Regions from separate parts of the Cellulosimicrobium sp. 22598 genome, predicted to be linked through region 3. Evidence: riboswitches for the same ligand, from Rfam matches in the RefSeq annotation. Region 3 holds a riboswitch; each other region holds the start of a gene.
What was found. A riboswitch is a leader RNA that binds a small molecule or an ion and turns the genes downstream of it on or off. The one in region 3 is predicted to bind thiamine pyrophosphate.
Positions count from the first base shown of each region.

Region 1: linked by a shared signal. The riboswitch ahead of ACTJIY_RS13140 (FAD-dependent oxidoreductase) and the one ahead of ACTJIY_RS18995 (thiamine ABC transporter substrate-binding protein) in region 3 are both predicted to bind thiamine pyrophosphate.
Region 2: linked by a shared signal. The riboswitch ahead of thiD (bifunctional hydroxymethylpyrimidine kinase/phosphomethylpyrimidine kinase) and the one ahead of ACTJIY_RS18995 (thiamine ABC transporter substrate-binding protein) in region 3 are both predicted to bind thiamine pyrophosphate.

Region 1 is NZ_JBQEMZ010000011.1:30,166-36,965, reverse strand. Features, by position in the region: gene ACTJIY_RS13155 (ThiF family adenylyltransferase) at 1-527, shown strand, start outside; gene ACTJIY_RS13150 (thiazole synthase) at 611-1,453, opposite strand; gene thiS (sulfur carrier protein ThiS) at 1,463-1,696, opposite strand; gene ACTJIY_RS13140 (FAD-dependent oxidoreductase) at 1,702-3,099, opposite strand; TPP riboswitch at 3,104-3,183, opposite strand; gene thiE (thiamine phosphate synthase) at 3,235-3,960, shown strand; gene guaA (glutamine-hydrolyzing GMP synthase) at 4,004-5,617, shown strand; gene ACTJIY_RS13125 (glycosyltransferase family 4 protein) at 5,622-6,782, opposite strand.
Region 2 is NZ_JBQEMZ010000006.1:14,965-21,764, forward strand. Features, by position in the region: gene ACTJIY_RS07935 (2-isopropylmalate synthase) at 1-298, opposite strand, end outside; gene ACTJIY_RS07940 (FadR/GntR family transcriptional regulator) at 486-1,196, shown strand; gene ACTJIY_RS07945 (ABC transporter ATP-binding protein) at 1,193-2,089, shown strand; gene ACTJIY_RS07950 (quinone oxidoreductase family protein) at 2,099-3,127, shown strand; gene ACTJIY_RS07955 (hypothetical protein) at 3,124-3,405, shown strand; gene thiD (bifunctional hydroxymethylpyrimidine kinase/phosphomethylpyrimidine kinase) at 3,436-4,404, opposite strand; TPP riboswitch at 4,397-4,490, opposite strand; gene ACTJIY_RS07965 (hypothetical protein) at 4,545-4,802, shown strand; gene ACTJIY_RS07970 (YceI family protein) at 4,814-5,488, opposite strand; gene ACTJIY_RS07975 (SDR family oxidoreductase) at 5,742-6,620, opposite strand; gene pheT (phenylalanine--tRNA ligase subunit beta) at 6,617-6,800, opposite strand, start outside.
Region 3 is NZ_JBQEMZ010000024.1:22,646-29,445, forward strand. Features, by position in the region: gene ACTJIY_RS18985 (ABC transporter permease) at 1-2,459, opposite strand, end outside; gene ACTJIY_RS18990 (ABC transporter ATP-binding protein) at 2,459-3,331, opposite strand; TPP riboswitch at 3,509-3,613, shown strand; gene ACTJIY_RS18995 (thiamine ABC transporter substrate-binding protein) at 3,694-4,794, shown strand; gene ACTJIY_RS19000 (ABC transporter permease) at 4,886-6,601, shown strand; gene ACTJIY_RS19005 (ABC transporter ATP-binding protein) at 6,601-6,800, shown strand, end outside.

The DNA.
Region 1 (6,800 bases), on a different contig from region 3:
AGCTCGTCACCGGCGCCGGCACGACGCTGCTCGGCCGCCTCGCCGTCTACGACGCGCTCGACCTCTCGTGGCGCCAGCTCACCGTGCGCGCCGACCCGACCCGCGACCCCGTCACCGCGCTCCTGCCGGGCGACGACGCCTACGCCGCGTTCTGCGGACTGGCCCCGGCGACGTCGGTCGCGCGGCCGGTCACGGGGGAGCGCGACGTCACCGCGCGCGACGCGGCGGCCCTGCTGGGCGACGACGGCACGGCCCCGTACGTGCTCGACGTGCGCGAGGACTGGGAGGCGCAGGTGCGTCCCCTGCCCGGGTCGACCCTCGTGCCGAGCGGCACGTTCCTCACGGGCGACCCCGCCGCGGCGCTCGCGGACCTCCCGTCGGACCGACCCGTGCTCGTCCTGTGCGCGGTCGGCGGCCGCTCGGCCCGCGTCGCCGACGTCGCGCGCGCCGCCGGGATCGACGCCCGCTCGGTCGTCGGCGGCGTCCCCGCCCTCCTCGACGCCCTGGAAACGACCCCGGCCACCTAGTCCGCCCCCGCCGAGCAGGTGGACGTCGCGGATCCTGGTCGGCTGACGAGCCAGGACGGCCTGTTCCGCTGGCGGGACCGGCGTCAGAGGGCGAGGTCGAGGCGGCCCTGGGGGGACGAGCTCGCGAGGGCGCCCTCGCGGCGGGGGATGCGGCCGGCGCCGGCGGCGAGGCGGCCCGACTCGACGGCGAGGCGCATCGCGTGCGCCATGCGGACCGGGTCGGCGGCGCGCGTGACGGCGGTCGCGAGCAGGACGCCGGCGCACCCGAGCTCCATGGCCTGCGCGGCGTCGGACGCCGTGCCGATCCCCGCGTCGAGGATCACGGGCACGCGCGCGGCGGCGGCGATCGCCTCGATGTTGCGGGGGTTGAGGATGCCGAGGCCGGTGCCGATCGGCGCGCCGAGCGGCATGACGGCGGCGCACCCGACGTCCTCGAGCCGGCGCGCGAGGATCGGGTCGTCGTTCGTGTAGGGCAGCACGACGAACCCGTCGCGCACGAGCTGCTCGGCCGCCTCGACGAGGCCGACGGGGTCGGGCAGGAGCGTGACGTCGTCCGCGATCACCTCGAGCTTGACCCACTCGGTGCCGCACGCCTCGCGCGCGAGGTGCGCGGTGAGCACGGCCTCGCGCACCGAGAAGCACCCGGCCGTGTTGGGCAGCGCCCGGATGCCGAGGCGCGCGAGGAGCGCCCAGATCCCGGCGTCGGGGGAGGCCGCGCCACCGGCGCGCACGGCGACGCGGCGCATCGCGACGGTCGTCAGTGCGGTGCCCGAGGCGACGAGCGCGTCCTCGAGCGTGAGCAGGTTCGCCGCCCCGCCGGTGCCCATGACGAGGCGGGACCCGATCGTCGTGCCGGCGACGACGAGCGGGTCGCCGCCGTCCGACGGTCGGTGCGCGGGCGCGGGGGAGATGTCGGTCGTGGTCACGGGTCCTCCTCAGCCGCCCTGGACGGCGGTCACGATCTCGATGCGGTCACCCGGCGCGACGACGGTCGTCGCCCACGAGCCGCGCGGCACGACGGCGTCGTCCACCGCGACGGCGACACCCTGCGGCGTCCCGTCGGCGACGTACGCGGGCACGAGCGCCGCGACGAGCTGCTCGAGGTGCACGGGGGCGTCGAGCGGGTACGGCTCGCCGTTGACGAGCGCGGTCGGAGCAGGTCGGGTCACGGAGATCACCTCGGTGTCGTCAGGGAGAACGCGGCGGACCGGACGGTGCCGAACCCGGGGTCGCTCCCCAGGTCGGGCCCGCCGTGGGGAGCGATCCCGGGTTCGGCGAAGCGGTCGGTGCGGGTAGGGGTGAGGGCGGCCGCGACGGTGGGCGGGAGCGCGGCACCCGTGAGCCCGGCCATCACCGCGTCGGCGGTGAGCGGCGCGAGCAGGATGCCGTTGCGGCCGTGCCCCGTCGCGAGGTGCAGCCCCGGGACGCCGGTCGGACCGACGAGCGGGAGGTTGTCCGGGGTCGCGGGGCGCGCCCGGGGCGTCACGTCGACGAGCGCGGCCTCGTCGATCCCGGGCAGCAGGGCGCGCGCGTCGCGCAGCAGGGCGAAGACGCCGCCCGCGGTCGCGCGGCGGTCGTCGGGGTTCTCCTCGGTGGTCGCGCCGACGACGACCTCCCGGTGACCCGCGACGCCGCGACCCGGCCCGTCCGGGACCGGGTCGCGCGGCACGACGTACACGGGTCGCCCCTGCACGACCCCGCGCACCACGTGCTCCAGCGCGAGGTCCGGCCCGGCGTCGAGCCTCAGCGTCTGCCCCTTGACCGGCCGGGTCGGCACGACGACGCCCGGCACGTCCGCGAGGAGCGCCCCGGACTCCCAGCCCGCCGCGACGACGACCGCGCCCGCCGCGTGGAGCCGGCCCGCGTCGTCGTGCACGCCCACGACCCGCCCGGCCCGGCCGAGCGCGAGCCGCGTCGCGGACGCCCGCACGACGACGGCGCCCACCGCGGATCCGGTGCCCGACCCCGCGAGCGTCCCCGGCCCGGAGCCCGCTCCGGTGCCGCCACCGACCAGGCCGCGCAGCCCGCCGAGCAGGGCGGCGTGCACCGCGCGCGGGTCGACCGCGTGGTCGTCCGGCGCCCAGGCGGCGCCCGCGACCCGCGGGCCGAGGTACGGCTCGCGCCGACGGGCGTCGGCGACGGTGAGCTCGCGCGAGGCGAGGCCGTGCTCCGCGTGGAGGGCGAGGACGCGGCGGAGCAGGGCGAGGTCGTCGGCGTCGTAGGCGAGCGTGAGGGTGCCCGCGGTGCGCAGACCGACGTCGGCCCCGGTCGCGGCGCGCAGGTCGGCGGCGAACCCCGGCCACGCCGCGGCGGCGGCGAGGTGCAGGCGCAGCGCCGCGTCCTCGCCGAAGTCGGCCTCCGTGACGGGGGCGAGCATCCCGGCCGCGGCGTGCGTCGCGCCGTCGCCCGGCGCCGGGTCCAGCACCGTGACCGACAGACCGGCGCGCGCGGCGCGCCACGCCACGGCGAGCCCCACGATCCCGCCGCCCACGACGACGACGTCGCGCGCGCCGTCGGGCACGGCAGGGCCGGCTCCCGGCGGGCGGGGCCCGGGACGGACAGGGGTGTGCATGCGCGCTCCCTTCGCTGGCATGACCCAGATCAGGTTCGACGGTCGGCTCCGACGCCCTCTCAGCCCCGTGCGGGGCTCCCGTGCTGTCGGCCACAGTACCCGCGTGCGGGAGCGGGCGCGGCTAGGCTCCGGCGGGTGAGCACCGAGACCTTCGCCACGCCCGCGAACCCCGCCGTGCCGGCTGCGGACGACGCGCGGGCCCGGCTCGCCGACGCACGCCTCTACCTGTGCACCGACGCGCGCGAGGAGCGCGGCGACCTCGAGGACTTCCTGCGGGCGGCGCTCGCGGGCGGGGTCGACGTCGTCCAGCTCCGCGACAAGACGCTCGACGCGGCGCGCGAGCTCGAGCTCCAGGAGCTCGTCGCACGGGTCGCGACGGAGCGCGGCGCCCTGTGGGCCGTGAACGACCGGGCCGACGTTGCGGCGCTCACCGGTGCACCCGTCGTCCACATGGGTCAGGGCGACCTGCCGGTCTCCGCGGTGCGATCCCTGCTCGGGGCCGCGCCGGTGCTCGGCCGGTCCACCCACTCGGCCGACCAGGCGGCCGCGGCCGAGGCGGACCCGGACGTCGACTACTTCTGCGTGGGCCCCCTCTGGGCGACGCCGACGAAGCCGGGGCGCGTCGCGGTCGGGCTCGACCTGCTGCGCGACGTCGCCGCGACCCGGCCCACGACGCCCTGGTTCGCGATCGGCGGGATCGACGCGGAGCGGCTGGACGCGGTCCTCGACGCCGGGGCGACCCGCGTCGTCGTCGTGCGGGCGATCACGCAGGCGCCAGACCCGGAGGCCGCCGCCCGGGCGCTGCGCGGGCGGGTCGCCGAGCGAGCGGCCGAGCGCGCCGCCGAACCCACCGGCGCCTGAGACGCGGGACGGGACCGCGCCGCGCGGCGACTATCCTGGAGCCGTGACGTCACCCGCCACCGCTCCCGACACCCCCACCACCGCCGAGGTCGCCGCGACCCCGCGCCCCGTGCTCGTCGTCGACTTCGGCGCCCAGTACGCGCAGCTCATCGCGCGCCGCGTGCGCGAGGCCAAGGTCTACTCCGAGATCGTGCCGCACACCTTCACGGTCGAGCAGATGCTCGCGAAGGACCCGGTGGCGATCATCCTCTCCGGCGGGCCGTCGTCGGTGTACGCGACCGGCGCGCCGTTCGTCGACCCGGCGCTGTTCGAGGCCGGCGTGCCCGTCATGGGCATCTGCTACGGCTTCCAGGCCATGGCCAAGGCGCTCGGCGGCGAGGTCGCCCAGACGGGCCTGCGCGAGTACGGCGGCACCGAGGTCGAGGTGTGCGCCGCGGGCGTCCTGCTCGACGGCACGCCGGAGCACCAGACCACGTGGATGAGCCACGGCGACGCGGTGCACCGCGCGCCCGAGGGCTTCGAGGTCCTCGCGACGTCGTCGGGCTCGCCGGTCGCCGCGTTCGAGGACCGCGAGCGTCGCCTCTACGGCGTGCAGTGGCACCCCGAGGTCAAGCACTCCGCGCACGGCCAGACCGTGCTCGAGCACTTCCTCTACGAGGGCGCCGGGCTGGCCCCGGACTGGACGCCCGGCAACGTCATCGCGGACCAGGTCGCGGCGATCCGCGCCCAGGTCGGCGACGCGCGCGTCATCTGCGCGCTCTCGGGCGGCGTCGACTCCGCCGTCGCCGCGGCGCTCGTGCAGCGCGCGGTGGGCGACCAGCTCACGTGCGTGCACGTCGACCACGGGCTGATGCGCGCGGGCGAGGTCGAGCAGATCGAGCGCGACTTCGTCGCGGCGACGGGCGTCAACCTCGTGATCCGCGACGAGAAGGAGCGGTTCCTCACGGCGCTCGCCGGGCACAGCGACCCGGAGACCAAGCGCAAGATCATCGGCCGCGAGTTCATCCGTGTGTTCGAGGACGCCGCGCGCCAGATCGTCGAGGACGCGGGCGAGCACGGCGCCGAGGTGAAGTTCCTCGTGCAGGGCACGCTCTACCCGGACGTCGTCGAGTCCGGCGGCGGCGAGGGCGCGGCGAACATCAAGAGCCACCACAACGTCGGCGGCCTGCCCGACGACCTCCAGTTCTCGCTCGTCGAGCCGCTGCGCACCCTCTTCAAGGACGAGGTCCGCGCGGTCGGCCGCGAGCTCGGCGTCCCCGAGGAGATCGTCGCGCGCCAGCCGTTCCCCGGTCCCGGCCTCGGCATCCGCATCGTCGGCGAGGTCACGGCGGAACGGCTCGAGACGCTGCGCGCGGCCGACGCGATCGCGCGCGAGGAGCTGACGAAGGCGGGACTCGACGACGAGATCTGGCAGTGCCCCGTCGTGCTGCTCGCCGACGTCCGCTCGGTCGGCGTCCAGGGCGACGGCCGCACCTACGGCCACCCGATCGTGCTGCGCCCCGTCTCGTCCGAGGACGCGATGACGGCCGACTGGACGCGCCTGCCCTACGACGTGCTGTCCGTCATCTCGACGCGCATCACCAACGAGGTCTCCGAGGTCAACCGCGTCGTGCTCGACGTGACGAGCAAGCCCCCGGGCACCATCGAGTGGGAGTGACCCCCTAGCGGGACGGGCGGGCCCGACGATCCACGGCGATCGTCGCGGCCCGTTCGTACGCCCGCTCCACGTCGGCGAGCACGCGCGGCCAGCCCGCCGACGACGGCACGTCCCGGTTGTGCGCGACGATCCGGTCGAGCAGGTCGTCCTCGGTCGCGAGCCGCACGAGCGCGTCGGCGAGCCCGGCGTCGTCGTCCGCGAGGAGCGCGTCGACGCCGTCGGTGAGGCGCTCCGCGACGCCCGACTGCGAGCGGGTGAGCACCGCCAGCCCGGCGGCCTGGCCCTCGAGCGCGGCGATGCCGAACGCCTCCTCGACGGCGGGCGCGGCGAACACGTCGGCCCGTGCGTAGAGGCGCTTGAGCCCGGTCGCGTCGAGGCGGCCGGGCAGCGACACGACCGACCCCAGCCCGTGCTCCGTGACGAAGCGCCGCGCGTCGGCCAGCTCCGGTCCGTCCCCGGCGAGCGTCACGTGGAGCGCCCCCTCGGGGAGGCGCCCGACGGCGTCCCGCACGACCTCCAGGAACGGCAGTACGCGCTTGCGCGGCGCGAACCGCGTCGCGGCCACGACGTGGAGGGCCGCGCCCTCCATGCGGTCGGCGCGCTCGGTGCGCGGGACGCGCCACGCGTCGAGGTCGAGGCCGTTGTGCAGGACCACGACCTCGCCGTGGTCGCCGACGATGCGGCGCAGGGGAGCGGCGGTCAACTCGCTCACCGCCGACCACAGGACGGGCCAGCTCGACCAGCGCGTGACGCGGTCGAGCGCGGCGAACGCCTTCTCGGCCCCGCCCCACACGCTGTGCACGGTGAGCACGGCGGGCAGCCCGGCGCGCACGACCGTGCGCAGCGACGCCTGCGTCGAGGGGGTGAGGACGCCCATGTGCAGGTGCACGACGTCGGGCCGGTCCGCGCCGAGGATCCGCGCCACGTGGTGCGGCGCGCGCGGGTGGACGGGGTAGCCGCCCGGCACGCGTGCCGCGAGCCGGTGCACCGTGACGTCGCCGTCCCGCTCGGTCGACACGCCGTGCGCGCCGGGGCGCGCCGGCGTGGTGCACACGACCGAGACGTCGTGGCCGGTCGCCGCCTGCTGCTGCGCGAGCCGCGCGACCTGGGTCTCGATCCCGCCGAGCAGGGGGAGGTAGCAGTCGGTCAGGTGGGTGATGCGCACGGTCGGCATCCTCCCATC
Region 2 (6,800 bases), on a different contig from region 3:
TGTACCCCATCGCGACGAGCAGCTCGAAGAAGCGGCGCTTGCGCGCCGGGTCCATCGGTTCCGCGAGCGCCTGGTTGCCGTCGCGCAGGTCGACGGGGACCCACAGCGGCGCCTGCGTGAGGCGGCGCGAGGGCCACCGACGGTCGGGCAGCTCCGGCACGTCGACTCGCGCGTGGACGTCGGCATACCGGAACGAGGGCATGCGCGAGGGGCGCTGGCGGTACCAGGAGGGAGCGGGCCCGGTCGAGCGATCGGTCGAGGCGCCGGGGGTCCGCGCAGGGAGGGTGGGAGCGGTCATGGTCTGGCTGTCCTTCGGCTCGCGCCCCGCGGAAACGGGGCGGTGGGCGACCGGCGCGCGACGGACCCCCACGGCGGGGGGGCCGGTCCGGTCAGACCCCGCCGTGGCGCAGAAGGAGGAGCGCCGTCCAGGACATGCCAGGTACGCTAGCGCCGAACAAGTCCTCAGACAACCTGAGAGGTAACCCATGACCGCGCTGCACCGGCGCCCCCTCGCGGACCAGGCGGCCGAGCTCCTGCTCGACCGCGTGCGCTCCGGCGTCTGGCCCCTCGACCACCGGCTGCCCGGCGAGCAGGCGCTCGCGACCGAGCTCGGCGTCGGACGCTCCACCGTCCGCGAGGCGATCCGCCAGCTCGCGGGGCGCGGCGTGCTCGACAGTCGGCAGGGGTCGGGCGTGTACGTCGTGTCGACCGACACCGCGGACGACTGGGACGAGGTGCTGCGCCGCGGGGAGATCGTCGACGTGCTGGAGGTCCGCGCCGCCCTCGAGACCGAGGCTGCCGGCCTCGCCGCCGCGCGCCGCACCCCCGCGGACCTCCGTGCGATGACGACGGCGCTCTCCCGCCGCGGGAAGGTCCCGGCGACGTCGTCGGCCGCCGAGTACGTGGACGCGGACCTGGTCTTCCACCGGGCGGTCGTCGACGCCGCGCACAACGCCGTGCTGGGCGAGCTGTTCGCGACCTTCGTCCCGCGCCTGCGGCGCGCGATGGTCGCGATGGTCGACCTCGACCGCGCGGGCGAGGCGCACCGGCACGACCAGGACGCGCACGAGGCGATACTCGAGGCCGTGCGCGAGCGCGACGCCGTCCGCGCGTCCGCGGCGGCGCGCGAGCACCTCGCAGCCGTCCACGCGAAGGTCGCCGGGCGCGACCCCGGCGCGACGGGCGGCGAGCGGTGAGCGCCGAGGTCCTGTCCCTGCGCGGCGTCGACCTGGTGCGGGAGGGACGGGCGATCCTCGACGGCGTCGACCTCACCGTCCGGGCGGGTGAGCACTGGGCGCTGCTCGGGCCGAACGGGGCGGGCAAGAGCACGATCCTCGGGCTCTGCGGGGCGCGCCGGCACCCGACCCGCGGCACGGTGCATGTGCTCGGCGAGCGCCTGGGTCGCGTGGACATCCAAACCCTGCACCGCCGCATCGGCCACGTCGACCCGCGCCACGACCTGCGCTCGCCGCTGACCGTGCTCGAGGTGACCCTGACCGGCCTCACGGGGACCGTCGACTGGCGCCCGCGCTGGCAGCCGACCCCGGTCGAGGTCGCCGTCGCCCGCGGGCTGGTCGCCGACCTCGGCCTCGCGCACCGCGCGCACGACCCCTGGCCGACGCTCTCCCAGGGCGAGCGGGGACGGGCGCTCGTGGCGCGCGCCCTCCTGCCCGGCCCCGCGCTCCTCCTGCTGGACGAGCCGTCCACCGGGCTCGACGTCGCCGCGCGCGAGCAGCTCCTCGAGACGCTCGACGCCGTGCGCGCGACCCGCCCGCACGTCGCCTCGGTGCTGGTGACGCACCACCTCGAGGAGCTGCCGACCACGACGAGCCACGCGCTCCTGCTCGCGCACGGCCGCGTCGTCGCCGCGGGCGCCGCCGCGGACGTGCTCGTCACGGAGCACGTCACGCGCTGCTTCGACCACCCGGTGCACGTCGAGCGCCGGTTCGGCCGGTGGCACGCGTCGGCGGGCCACGCGCGTCCGCCCCGCCTGGTCGAGGACGACGCGGTCGGCGCAGGGGTCGCGGGCGGCGCCGGGACGGACGCGACCACGACCGGGAGGGCGGCCGGGCTCGCCGCACGACCCTAGGCTGGGGCCATGCACGCGATCGTGGCCCGCGCGGCGGGCGGCCCCGACGTCCTGGAGTACACCGAGCTGCCCGACCCCTCGCCCGGGCCGGGTCGGCTCCTCGTCCGGTCGGCCGTGGCCGGGGTGAACTTCATCGACACGTACAAGCGCTCCGGCGTGTACGCGATGGAATACCCCCACGTGGTCGGCAGCGAGGGCGCGGGCGTGGTCGCCGAGGTGGGCGACGGCGTCGAGGGCTTCGCCGTCGGCGACCGCGTCGTGTGGACCGAGGCGCCCGGGTCGTACGCGGACCTCGTCGTCGTGGACGCCGCCCAGGCGTTGCACGTCCCCGACGCCGTGTCGCTCGAGGACGCGACCGCCGTCGCGCTCCAGGGCCTCACCGCGCACTACCTGTGCACGTCGTCCTACCAGGTCCGCCCGGGCGACCGGGTGCTCGTGCACGCGGGCGCGGGCGGCGTCGGACTGCTCCTGACCCAGATGCTCGTGGCACGGGGCGCGCACGTGATCTCGACGGTCTCGACGCCCGAGAAGGCGGAGCTGTCGCGCGGCGCGGGCGCCGAGCACGCGATCCAGTACACGGCGTTCGCGGACCTCACCACCGAGCTGCCGGAGGTCGTGCGCGGGCTCACGGGCGGCGAGGGCGTCGCGGCGGTGTACGACTCGGTGGGCAAGGACACGTTCGACGCGTCGCTCGCGTCGCTGCACCGCCGGGGCACGCTCGTGCTCTACGGCGGCTCGTCCGGGCAGGTCCCGCCGTTCGACCCGCAGCGGCTCAACGCGGGCGGGTCGCTCTTCCTCACGCGCCCCAAGCTCGCCGACCACACGGCGACGCGCGCCGAGCTCGTCGAGCGGGCGACCGAGGTGCTCGGCGCCGTCGCGGGCGGCACGCTGCACGTGCGCGTCGGCGCCACGTTCGCGCTCGCCGACGCCGCCGACGCGCACCGCGCCCTGGAGGGCCGCGCGACCACGGGCAAGGTGCTGCTCGTCCCTGACGCAGCCGCGGCGCCTGACCCGGCCGCGGAGACGGGCGACGCGTGAGCTGGGACTGGGTGCCCGCGCGGCCGGGCGAGGAGGACGGGTCCGACGGCGGCCCCACCCCCGCCCTCCGCCGCGCCGTGACCATCCTCTCCGTCCTGCTCGCCGCGGCGCTCGCCGTGTACTGGGTGACGGTCGGTCTGCGCCAGCAGGCGGACGCGTGCGTCGCCGACCGCCCGGACGGCGTCGCGATCCAGGACGTCGACGCGCGGTGGCGCTGGGTCCCGCCGGGCTACGAGTGCGTCTACGCGACGGCCGAGGAGGACGTGGCCCGCGCCTGACCGACGTGACCGCTGCTCGCGCGCGGTCCGTCAGCGCGGCACGACGGGCGACGAGGCGTGCAGGTGGTCGACCGGGCCCCGGCCGGTCCCGACGCGCAGCTCCGCCCCGCCGCGCAGCGCGCCGGTGAGCCAGTCCTTGGCGTCGCGCGCTGCCTCATCCCAGCCCGCACGCTGCGGGCGCAGGGCAGCGAGCGCCGCGGAGAGCGAGCACCCGGTGCCGTGCGTATGGGGCGTGTCCACGCGCTCGCCGTCGAACGTCGTGACGGTCGGTGCCGCGTCCGACGACGGGCCGGCGGGCACGACGAGGGCGTCCGGCGACGTCGCACCGGTGAGGTGGCCGCCCTTGAGCAGCACGACGGCACCGCTCGTCTCCGCGTACGACGCGGCCTGGGTCAGCGCGTCGTCCCACGTCGTCGCGACGTCGCGGCCCGCGAGGACGGCCAGCTCGGGGAGGTTGGGGGTGACGACGTCGGCCCGTGCCGCGAGGTCGCGCACGGCCTGCTCCGCCCCCGCGTCGAGCAGCCGGTGCCCCGACGTGGCGACCATGACGGGGTCGAGGACGACCCAGGGCCGCGGGAGCCCGGCGTCGGTCCGCGCGGCCGCGAGCGCGTCGAGCCACGCCCCGATCTCGCGGGCGTTGGCCTCGTCGGCCACCATGCCGATCTTCACGGCGTCGATCTCGACGTCGTCGGACACGGCATCGAGCTGCTCGCGCAGGAACGTCGGACCGGGGACGTGCACGGACCGCACGCCGTGCGTGTTCTGCGCGACGAGCGCCGTCGTGACGGCCATGCCGTACGCGCCGTGCGCGGCGAAGGACTTGAGGTCCGCCTGGATGCCCGCGCCCCCGGTCGGGTCGGTCCCCGCGATCGACAGGACGCGCGGCCGCGCGGGCAGGGCGCCCGGGCCGCCGGCCGCACCGGGCGTGCGGTCGGCCGCGGGCCGGTGGGCGCGGTCGCGCCCGGGTGCGGGGTCGTGCGGGGGCAGGGCGAGCGTCATCGCGGGACATCCCTTCGCTGGTACGAGCCAGAGCAGGTTCGACGGGTCTCATCTCAGCCCTCGGCGGGGCACCCCGTGTCGCGCGTCATGCTACGTCCTGCGCGCCCGAGGGTTTCACCCGGTCTCGCGCGCGAGAACGCGTGCCGGACCGCGTCCTCCTGGGCATGCCGCACGACCGACCCGCCCGCCGACCCGCGCCGCGCTCCCCCGCGACGCCGCTGCTCCCTCCGGTCCCCGCCCGCTGGACGACCGTCGACCGCCGGGGGCGCCGCGTCGTGCTCGCCGGCGTCGTCACGCACGAAGACGGCGGCCGCGTCGCCTTCGAGCACGTCCACCCGGAGCGCGGTGTGTGGCACGTCTGGGTCGCCCGCGGGGCCGTCGCGTGCGACGCGCCCTGACGGACCGGACGTCAGGCCTGGTGCAGGGCCTCCCCCGCGATCTCGAGGCCGATCTTCTTGCCGACGAGGAACCCGCCCGTCTCGAGCAGCACGTTCCACACGAGACCGAAGCTCTCGCGGTCGATCTCGCCCGCGGCGTGGAAACCGAAGATGTCGCGGCCGTAGGGGTCGCGGCGCGCGCCCCCGTACTGCATCGACAGCACGGTCCGGTGCGTGACGCCGCGGACGGTGAGCAGTCCCTCGACGAGGAACCGCCCGGCCTGCGCCGTCCGGGGCTGCACCCGCTCCGGCGCGAGCTCGGCGCGCTCGGGCGAACGGTTCCGCAGTCGCGCCCACGCGAGGATCTGGTCCTGCTGCTCGCCCTGCCACGTGACCGCGGTGCTGCGGAACTCGATCGTCGGGTACGCGTCGACGTCGAGGAAGTCGGCGCTGCGCAGGTGCGCGTCGCGCTCCTCGTGGTGCGTCGCGAGGCTCGCCGTCTCGATCGTCGCGGACACCGCCGAGGCGAGCGGGTCCTCGCCGACGAGGATCGTGGCGCGCGCCCGGGTGAACTCGCCCCGGACGGGCGAGACCATCATGTGCATCCCGGTGAACCCGATGCGCTTGTGCGCCTCGTCGAGGGTGTAGGTGCCGGCCTCGGGAACGGTGAGGCCGTTCCACTGCCGGACAGGGCGTGCCGTCGTCATCCGTCGCTCCCACGCGTCGTCGAGCCGCGACGTCGGTGTCCGCCCGGTACTTGGTCAGGTGTCCAGGACAGCATCCCCGATGAGTGAGTGAAGTTTCAACCAGATGCCGGGTGATCTCCCCCGCCCGCGCTGCCCGCGCAGGCGTCGCCCGCGGACGCACGAGCGCCGCCCGACCGGAGGGGTCGGGCGGCGCTGCGGGTCGGTGCGGGCGGGTCCGCGACGCGCCGGGTGGTCGCGGCCACGCCGCGGGACGTCAGCGGCTCGGCAGCTCTCCCGGCATCGGGTCGTCCGCGCCCCAGCGCGTGACCCGCAGGCGCCGCGCGTCGGGGCCGGGCAGGGAGGACCCGCGGCCCAGGGCCTCCTCGGCCGCGGCCCGCAACGACGCCGGGGAGTCGTGCGTCACGCGCACGAACGCCCCCGAGAACGCGTCGAGCTCGCCGCGCGCGATCGCGACGACCATCTCGACCGTGCGCTCCACCGGGGTCCACTCGGTGCGGCCCTCGTGCATGACCATCGACGCCGTCATGTCGGTCTGGACGACTCCCGGCGAGACCTCGAACGTCCGCAGGCCGCGCGCGAACCCGGACCGGTGCAGGTTCGCGCCGAGCCGCAGGAGCGCGGTCTTGCTCGCGTTGTACGCGCTCGCGCCGTCCATGTCGTGCGAGCCCGCGCCGCTGTTCAGGTCGACGACGCGACCCCCGCCGCGCGCGAGCATCCCCGGGACGACGGCGCGCGCGAGGAGGAACGGCCCGCGCACGTTGGTCTCGACGACCGACCACCACTCGTCGGGGTCCGCCTCCCAGAGCGGCACCTCGGCGTCGACGCGCCCCGCGTTGTTGACGAGGAGGTCGACGCTCCCGAGCGCGTCCTGTGCCGCGCCCACGGCCGCCGCGACCGCCGCGGCGTCCGTGACGTCCGCCGTGACCACGACCGCGCGCCCCGCACCCCCGACGGTCAGGGCGCCGATCTCGTCGGCCACGCCCGCGAGCCGGTCGGCGTCGCGCGCGAGGAGCGCGACGTCGAGACCGGCGGCGGCGAGGCCGACCGCGATCGCGCGACCGATGCCACGCGACGCGCCGGTGACGAGCGCCGTCCGGGCGGGCGCGACGGCACCCGCCCCGTGCACGCTCACGCCCGCAGCTCCGCGCCCACGCGCTCGCGCGCGGCCGTCACGGCACCCTCGCGGACGCGCGCGACGTCGTCCGCGGTGAGCGTGCGGTCGGCCGCGCGCAGCCGCAGCGAGAACGCCAGCGACTTGCGCCCGGCACCGACCTGCTCGCCGGTGAAGACGTCGAACAGCGCGACGTCCTCG
Region 3 (6,800 bases):
ACGACCGCGGCGAGCGCGAGCATCGCCCCGAGCTGGGCCCACGGCACGGCGAGGGTCGTGAAGCCCTCGTCCGCGAGGACGGACGGGAGCGCGGCGGCCAGGCCCGTCCCCACGACCAGCCCGACCGCCGTCCCGAACACGGCGACGAGCACGGACTCGATGACGATCGTCGTGGCGAGCTGGGCGCGCCCCAGCCCGACGGCGCGCAGGAGCCCGATCTCACGCGTCCGCTCGACGACGGACAGGGCGAGCGTGTTGACGATCCCGAGCACCGCGACGAGCACGGACAGGCCGAGCAGCGCGTAGACGATCGCGAGGATCGACTCGACCTGGGACGCGACCTCCCCGGCGAACTCGTCGGCGTCGAGCACGCTCGCGACGACGTAGGGCGCGACGGCCTCGGTCACCGCGCCCCGCACGGCCGCGAGGTCGGCGCCCGGCTCGACGTCGAGGAACAGCATCTCGGGGGTCGTCGCGCCGACGGCCGAGGCGACGTCCGGCGGCAGGAGCATGTCGACCGAGAACGCGTGGGAGTCGATCACGGCGCCGATGCGGACGTCGTGCGCCGGGAGGTCGGGCCGGGTGGGGTCGGCGATCGTCACGACGTCGCCGAGCGCCCAGCCGTGCTCGTCGAGCGCGTCCGCCATGACGGCCGCCTCGCCGCGCGCGTACGCGTCGAGGTCGCCCTCGACGGCCGTCGTGCGGACCGAGCGGCCGAAGCCCTCGGCGGGGAACCCGACGACGAGCTGCGGCTCGCCGTCGACGGCGACCTGCCCGTACGTCGTGAGGTCGACGGACGCGACGCCGGGCACGGCGCGCACGTCGGTCGCGACGCCCTCGGGCAGGTACGGGGTCGCGGACCGGACGACGAGGTCGGCGGCCGTCTCCTCGTCGACGATGCCGGTCACGGACTCGCGTGCCGAGAGCGCGAGGACGGACGTCGTCGACACGAGCGCCATCCCCACGACGAGCGCCCCTGCGGTCGCGGCCGTGCGCCGCGGTTGGCGCGTCACGTTGCCGCGCGCGAGCCCGCCGAGCGGCCGGACCAGCGCGACGAACGGCGCGGCGAGGACTCCGAGCACGGGACCGACCGCGAGCGGGGAGAGCAGCAGCACGCCCGCGATCACCCCGACGGCGCCGAGCCCGAGGAGCGGCGCGCCGCCGCTCCCGACCACCGCTGCGCCCACCACGAGACCGGTGCCGGCGAGCAGGGTCAGCGTCCCCGCGACCACCCGGGCGACGCCCGGGCCGGCTGGCCGCACGACGTCGGCCCGCATCGCCTCGACGGGCCGGACGAGCGCCGCGTGGCGCGCGGGCAGGGCCGCCGCCACGACCGACACCACGACCCCGACGACGAGCGGGACCACGATCCCGGCCGTCGTCACGGGCAGCGAGCCGGCGAGCTCCATGCCCACCGCGCCGAGCCCGGCCCGCGCGAGCTCGGCGAGCCCGAACCCGGCCGCGACGCCCAGCACCGCGCCGACGACCCCGACGACCGCGGCCTGCCCCAGCACCGAGGCGAACACCTGCCCGGGCGACACCCCGACGGCGCGCAGGAGCGCGAGCTCGCGCGTGCGGCGGCGCACGTGCATCGCGAACGTGTTGGTGATGATGAACGTGCCGACGAACAGCGCGAGCCCGGCGAACACGAGCAGGAACGTCGAGACGAAGCCGAGCTGGTCGGCGACGGCGCTGCTCGTCTCGGCGCGCAGCTCCGCGCCCGTCACGGCCTCGGCGCCGTCGGGCAGCGACGTCGCGACGGCGTCGCGCAGCGCCTCGGGCGAGACGCCGTCGGAGGCGTGCAGGGCGATCGACGGCACCATGCCGTCCGGCGCGTACGTCGCGGCCGCGGTCGCCGCGTCGAGCAGGACGATCGTCGCGCCCGCCATGGGCGCGGACAGGGAGAGCTCGCCGACGACGCGCACCGGGCGCACCGCGTCCCCGAGCACGACGTCGGTCGTGTCGCCCACGGCGAGCCCGGACGCCTCGAGCGTCGCGGACTCGAGCGCGACCTCGCCGCCGTTCTCCGGCGCCCGGCCGTCGACCACGCGCGGCCCGGGGTCGCGCGGGTCGTACCCGACCGCCATGCTCGGCGCCTGGGTGCTCAGCACCGCGGTGCCGTCGGCGCCCACCAGGACGGCGGGGCCGCTCACCTCCGCGAGCGCGAGGTCGACGTCGTCCCGCGCGTCGAGCGTGCCGGCCAGGTCCGCCGGGACGAGGCTCCGTGCGCCGCCGAGCTGCGCGGACGACGACTCGAGCGCGGACCCGGCGCTGGCCGCGCCGCGCACGTACGCGTCGGCCTGGATCGACGACGCGACGATGCCGTCGAACGTCGAGGCGAGCATCGCGCGGAGCGCGAACGTGCCGGTGACGAACGCGACGCCGATCGTCACCGCGAGCACGGACAGCACGAGCTGTGCGCCGTGCGCGCGCACGCCGCGCAGCGCGATCCGGCCCATCATCGGACGGTCGCCGGTTCGTGCGCCGGGCCGGCGGCGTGCGCGCCCGCGGACGCCGCGGGCGTGAGGGCCCCGAGCGTGTCGAGGACGGCCTGCGGCGTCGGGTCGCGCAGCTCGGTCACGAGGCGCCCGTCCGCGAGGAACAGCACGCGGTGCGCGTACGACGCCGCCGTCGGGTCGTGCGTGACCATCGCGACGGACTGGCCGAGGTCGTCCACCGAGGCGCGCAGGAAGCCGAGCACCTCCGCGGCGGCGCGCGAGTCGAGGTTGCCGGTCGGCTCGTCCGCGAACACGACCGCCGGCCGGGACACGAGCGCCCGCGCGCACGCGACCCGCTGCTGCTGCCCGCCCGAGAGCTCCGCCGGCCGGTGCCCGAGCCGCGGGCGCAGGCCGACGGCGTCGACGACGCGGTCGAACCACTCCCGGTCCACGGGCCGGCGCGCGACGGCGAGCGGGAGCACGATGTTCTCCTCCGCCGTGAGCGTCGGCACGAGGTTGAACGACTGGAAGACGAACCCGATGCGCGTGCGTCGCAGCCGCGTCAGCCGTCGCTCGCTCATCGCCGAGACGGTCTCGCCGTCCACGACGACGGTCCCCGCCGTGGGGGAGTCCAGCCCGGCGAGGCAGTGCATGAGGGTCGACTTGCCCGACCCCGACGGGCCCATGATCGCGGTCAGGCGCCCCCGTTCGAGGTCGACGTCGACGCCGTCCAGGGCGCGGACCGCGGCCTCGCCGCGCCCGTAGGTCTTCACGATCCCCCGCGCGGTGGCGATCACGGGCCGCTCCGGCGTGGTCCCGGCGGCACCCGCGGCGTGCTCGGCGGGCGCGGCGACGGTCGTCCTCACGCCCGTCGTCCCAGGTCTGCTGCTCATCGGTCCTTCCCCTCCTGCGTCGTCGGCCGGGTGTCCCGGTCCGGTCGTCTCGACCCTCCCGCGGCGGTGCGCCCCGGGGCATCGGGGACCGGCCCGGAACCCCTCCCTGGTCGCCGCGGGGCCGCGCTCAGGGTTCTCTCAGGGGGATTCCCCAGGCGCGGCCCGGTGTAGGCTCGACGGGAACGACAGGGGAGCTCCTGGAGGAGCTGAGAGTGCGGACCACCGCAGACCCTCGAACCTGATCCGGTTAGCACCGGTGGAGGAAGTCGGGAATCTCGATCACCTGCTCGTGCGGTCGCCCGCGCTCGCGGGGCACGGTCGCGCGGGCCGGTGAACCCCTCCTGAACGTCCTGGGAGGACACATGCAGCGCACGACCGCCCGTACCCGCCGGAGCGCCCTCGTCACGGGCGCGGGCACGACCCTCGCCCTCCTCGCCCTCGCCGCGTGCAGTGGCGGCGAGGACGCGACCTCAGGCTCCGGAGGTGACGACGCGTCGTCGGGCACCGGGGGCACGGTCACCCTGGTCACCCACGACTCCTTCGCCGTGAGCGACGAGGTGCTCGCCGCGTTCGAGGAGGAGAGCGGGCTCACCGTCGAGCAGGTCGCCCCCGGCGACGGCGGCGCGCTCGTCAACCAGCTGATCCTCACCAAGGACTCGCCGCTGGGCGACGTCGTGTTCGGGATCGACAACACGTTCGCGTCGCGGGCGATCGACGAGGGCGTCCTCGCGCCCTACACGCCGGAGGGCCTGTCCGACTCGGCGGCCTCGTACGCCGTCGGCGACGGCGACGAGCTCACGGCGGTCGACCTCGGCGACGTGTGCGTCAACGTCGACCACGCGTGGTTCGCCGACGCCGGGATCCCGGAGCCCGTCTCGCTCGAGGACCTCGCGAAGCCGGAGTACGAGGACCTCCTCGTCGTGACCAACCCGGCGACGTCGTCGCCCGGTCTCGCGTTCCTCCTCGCGACGATCGGCGCGTTCGGTGAGGACGGCTACGAGGACTACTGGGCGGACCTCCGGGACAACGGCGTCAAGGTCGTCGACGGGTGGTCCGACGCGTACTACGTCGACTTCTCCGGCTCCGAGGGCGCCGGGCCGCGCCCGCTCGTGCTGTCGTACTCGACGTCGCCCGCGTTCACGCTCACCGAGGACGGCTCCGCGTCCACGACCGGCGCGCTGCTCGACACGTGCTTCCGCCAGGTCGAGTACGCGGGCGTGCTCGCGAACGCGAAGAACCCCGAGGGCGCGCAGCAGCTCGTCGACTTCCTCGTGAGCGAGGCGTTCCAGGCCGACGTCCCGGAGCAGATGTACATGTACCCCGCCGACGACTCCGTCGCGCTCCCCGACGGCTGGGCCGAGTTCGCCCCGCTCGCCGACGAGCCCTTCGAGGTCGCACCCGCCGACGTCTCGGCGCACCGCGACGAGTGGATCAAGGCATGGACGGCCACGGTCGTCGACTGACGCCCGGTGCGCGCTGCGCGACCACGCCTCTACCTCGCGAGGTAGAGCCCCGGTCTGCCGAGGTAGAGCCGTGGTCGCGCGAGGTAGAGCCGTGGTGAGGGGTCGGGCGGTCTGGCGGGGCGGCGTCGGACGCGCGGTGCTGTGGGGTCTGGCGACGGCGGTGCCGCTCGCGTTCCTCGGGGTGTTCTTCGCGTGGCCGGTCGTCACGCTCGTGGCGCGCGGGTTCGTCGGGGACGACGGCGGCCTCGACCTGTCCGGGTTCGCGGAGGTGTTCTCGCAGCCACGGACGTGGCGGATCCTCGGGCTCACGCTCTGGCAGGCGGTGCTCGGCACGACGTTCTCGGTGCTGCTCGGCGTGCCCGGCGCGTACGTGCTGTACCGGTGCCGGTTCCCCGGGCGGCGGGTCGTGCGCGCGCTCGTCACGGTGCCGTTCGTGCTGCCGACCGTCGTCGTCGGCGTCGCGTTCCGGTCGCTGCTCGTGCAGGGCGGCCCGCTCGGGTTCCTGCGGCTCGACGAGACGTTCGCGGCGATCGTCGTCGCGCTCGTGTTCTTCAACTACTCCGTGGTGGTGCGCACGGTCGGCGGGCTCTGGGAGCACCTCGACCCGCGCGCCGAGCAGGCGGCGCGCGCCCTCGGCGCGACGCCGTGGCGCGCGTTCCGCACCGTGACGCTCCCGGCGCTGACGCCCGCGATCGCGAGCGCCGCGTCGATCGTCTTCCTCTTCTGCGCGACGGCGTTCGGCGTCGTGCTCGTGCTCGGCGGCATCCGCTACGGGACGATCGAGACGGAGATCTGGATCCAGACCACGCAGTTCCTCGACCTGCGCACCGCGGCGGTGCTGTCGGTCGTGCAGCTCGTGGTCGTCGCGGCGGCGCTCACGGTGGCGAACCGCACGCGGGCCCGGCGCGAGCGCGCCCTCAACCTGTCGTCCTCGGCGTCGTCCGCGCACCCGCTGCGGCTGTGGCGCGACGGCCGCCCGACGGGCGACCTCGCGCCCGCGGCGCTCACCGCGGCCGTGGTCGTCGTGCTCGTCGGGCTGCCGCTCGGCACGCTCGTCGTGCGCTCGTTCCGCGTCCCGGGCGGCGGCTGGGGCCTCGACAACTACGCGAACCTCGGCACGACGGGCGGGCGCAACGCGCTGTCCGTCACCGTGTGGGAGGCGGCGGGCAACTCGCTGCGCACCGCCGCGCTCGCGACCGTGCTCGCCGTCGTGATCGGGGGTCTCGTGGCGCTCGTCGTGTCCCGGCGCCCGCGCTCGCGCGGCGGGCGGCGCGCGATCTCGGTGCTCGACTCGGTGTTCATGCTCCCGCTCGGGGTCTCCGCCGTGACGGTCGGCTTCGGGTTCCTCGTCACGCTCGACCGGCCGCTCGGCCTCGACGTCGACCTGCGCACGTCGGGGCTCCTCGTGCCGATCGCGCAGGCGGTCGTCGCGACCCCGCTCGTCGTGCGCACGGTCCTGCCGACGCTGCGCGCCATCGACCCGCGCCTGCGCGAGGCCGCCGCGACCCTCGGCGCCGCGCCCGGCCGCGTGTTCCGCACGGTCGACGGCCCGATCGCCGCCCGCTCCCTCGGCCTCGCCGTCGGGTTCGCGTTCGCCGTCTCGCTCGGAGAGTTCGGCGCGACGTCGTTCCTCGCCCGCCCGGACAGCGCGACCCTGCCGGTCGTCATCTTCCGGCTCATCGGGCGCCCGGGGGCCGAGAACTACGGCATGGCGCTCGCGGCGAGCGTCGTGCTCGCGCTGCTCACCGCGACCGTCATGCTGCTCGCCGAGCGGTTGCGCGGCGACCGACCCGGAGGAGAGTTCTGATGGTGCAGACCGACCCCGCCCCCGCGCGCGCGGGCACGCCGGAGCCGCCGCGCCCGGGCCCCGGCACCGGGGAGGCCGCCGGGCTCGCGGTGCGCGACGTCGTCGTGCGGTACGGCGGGCGCGGCGCCGGGGGAGCGGGCACGGACCCCGGCACGACGGCGGTCGCGGGCGTCACGCTCGACGTCGCGCCCGGCGAGGT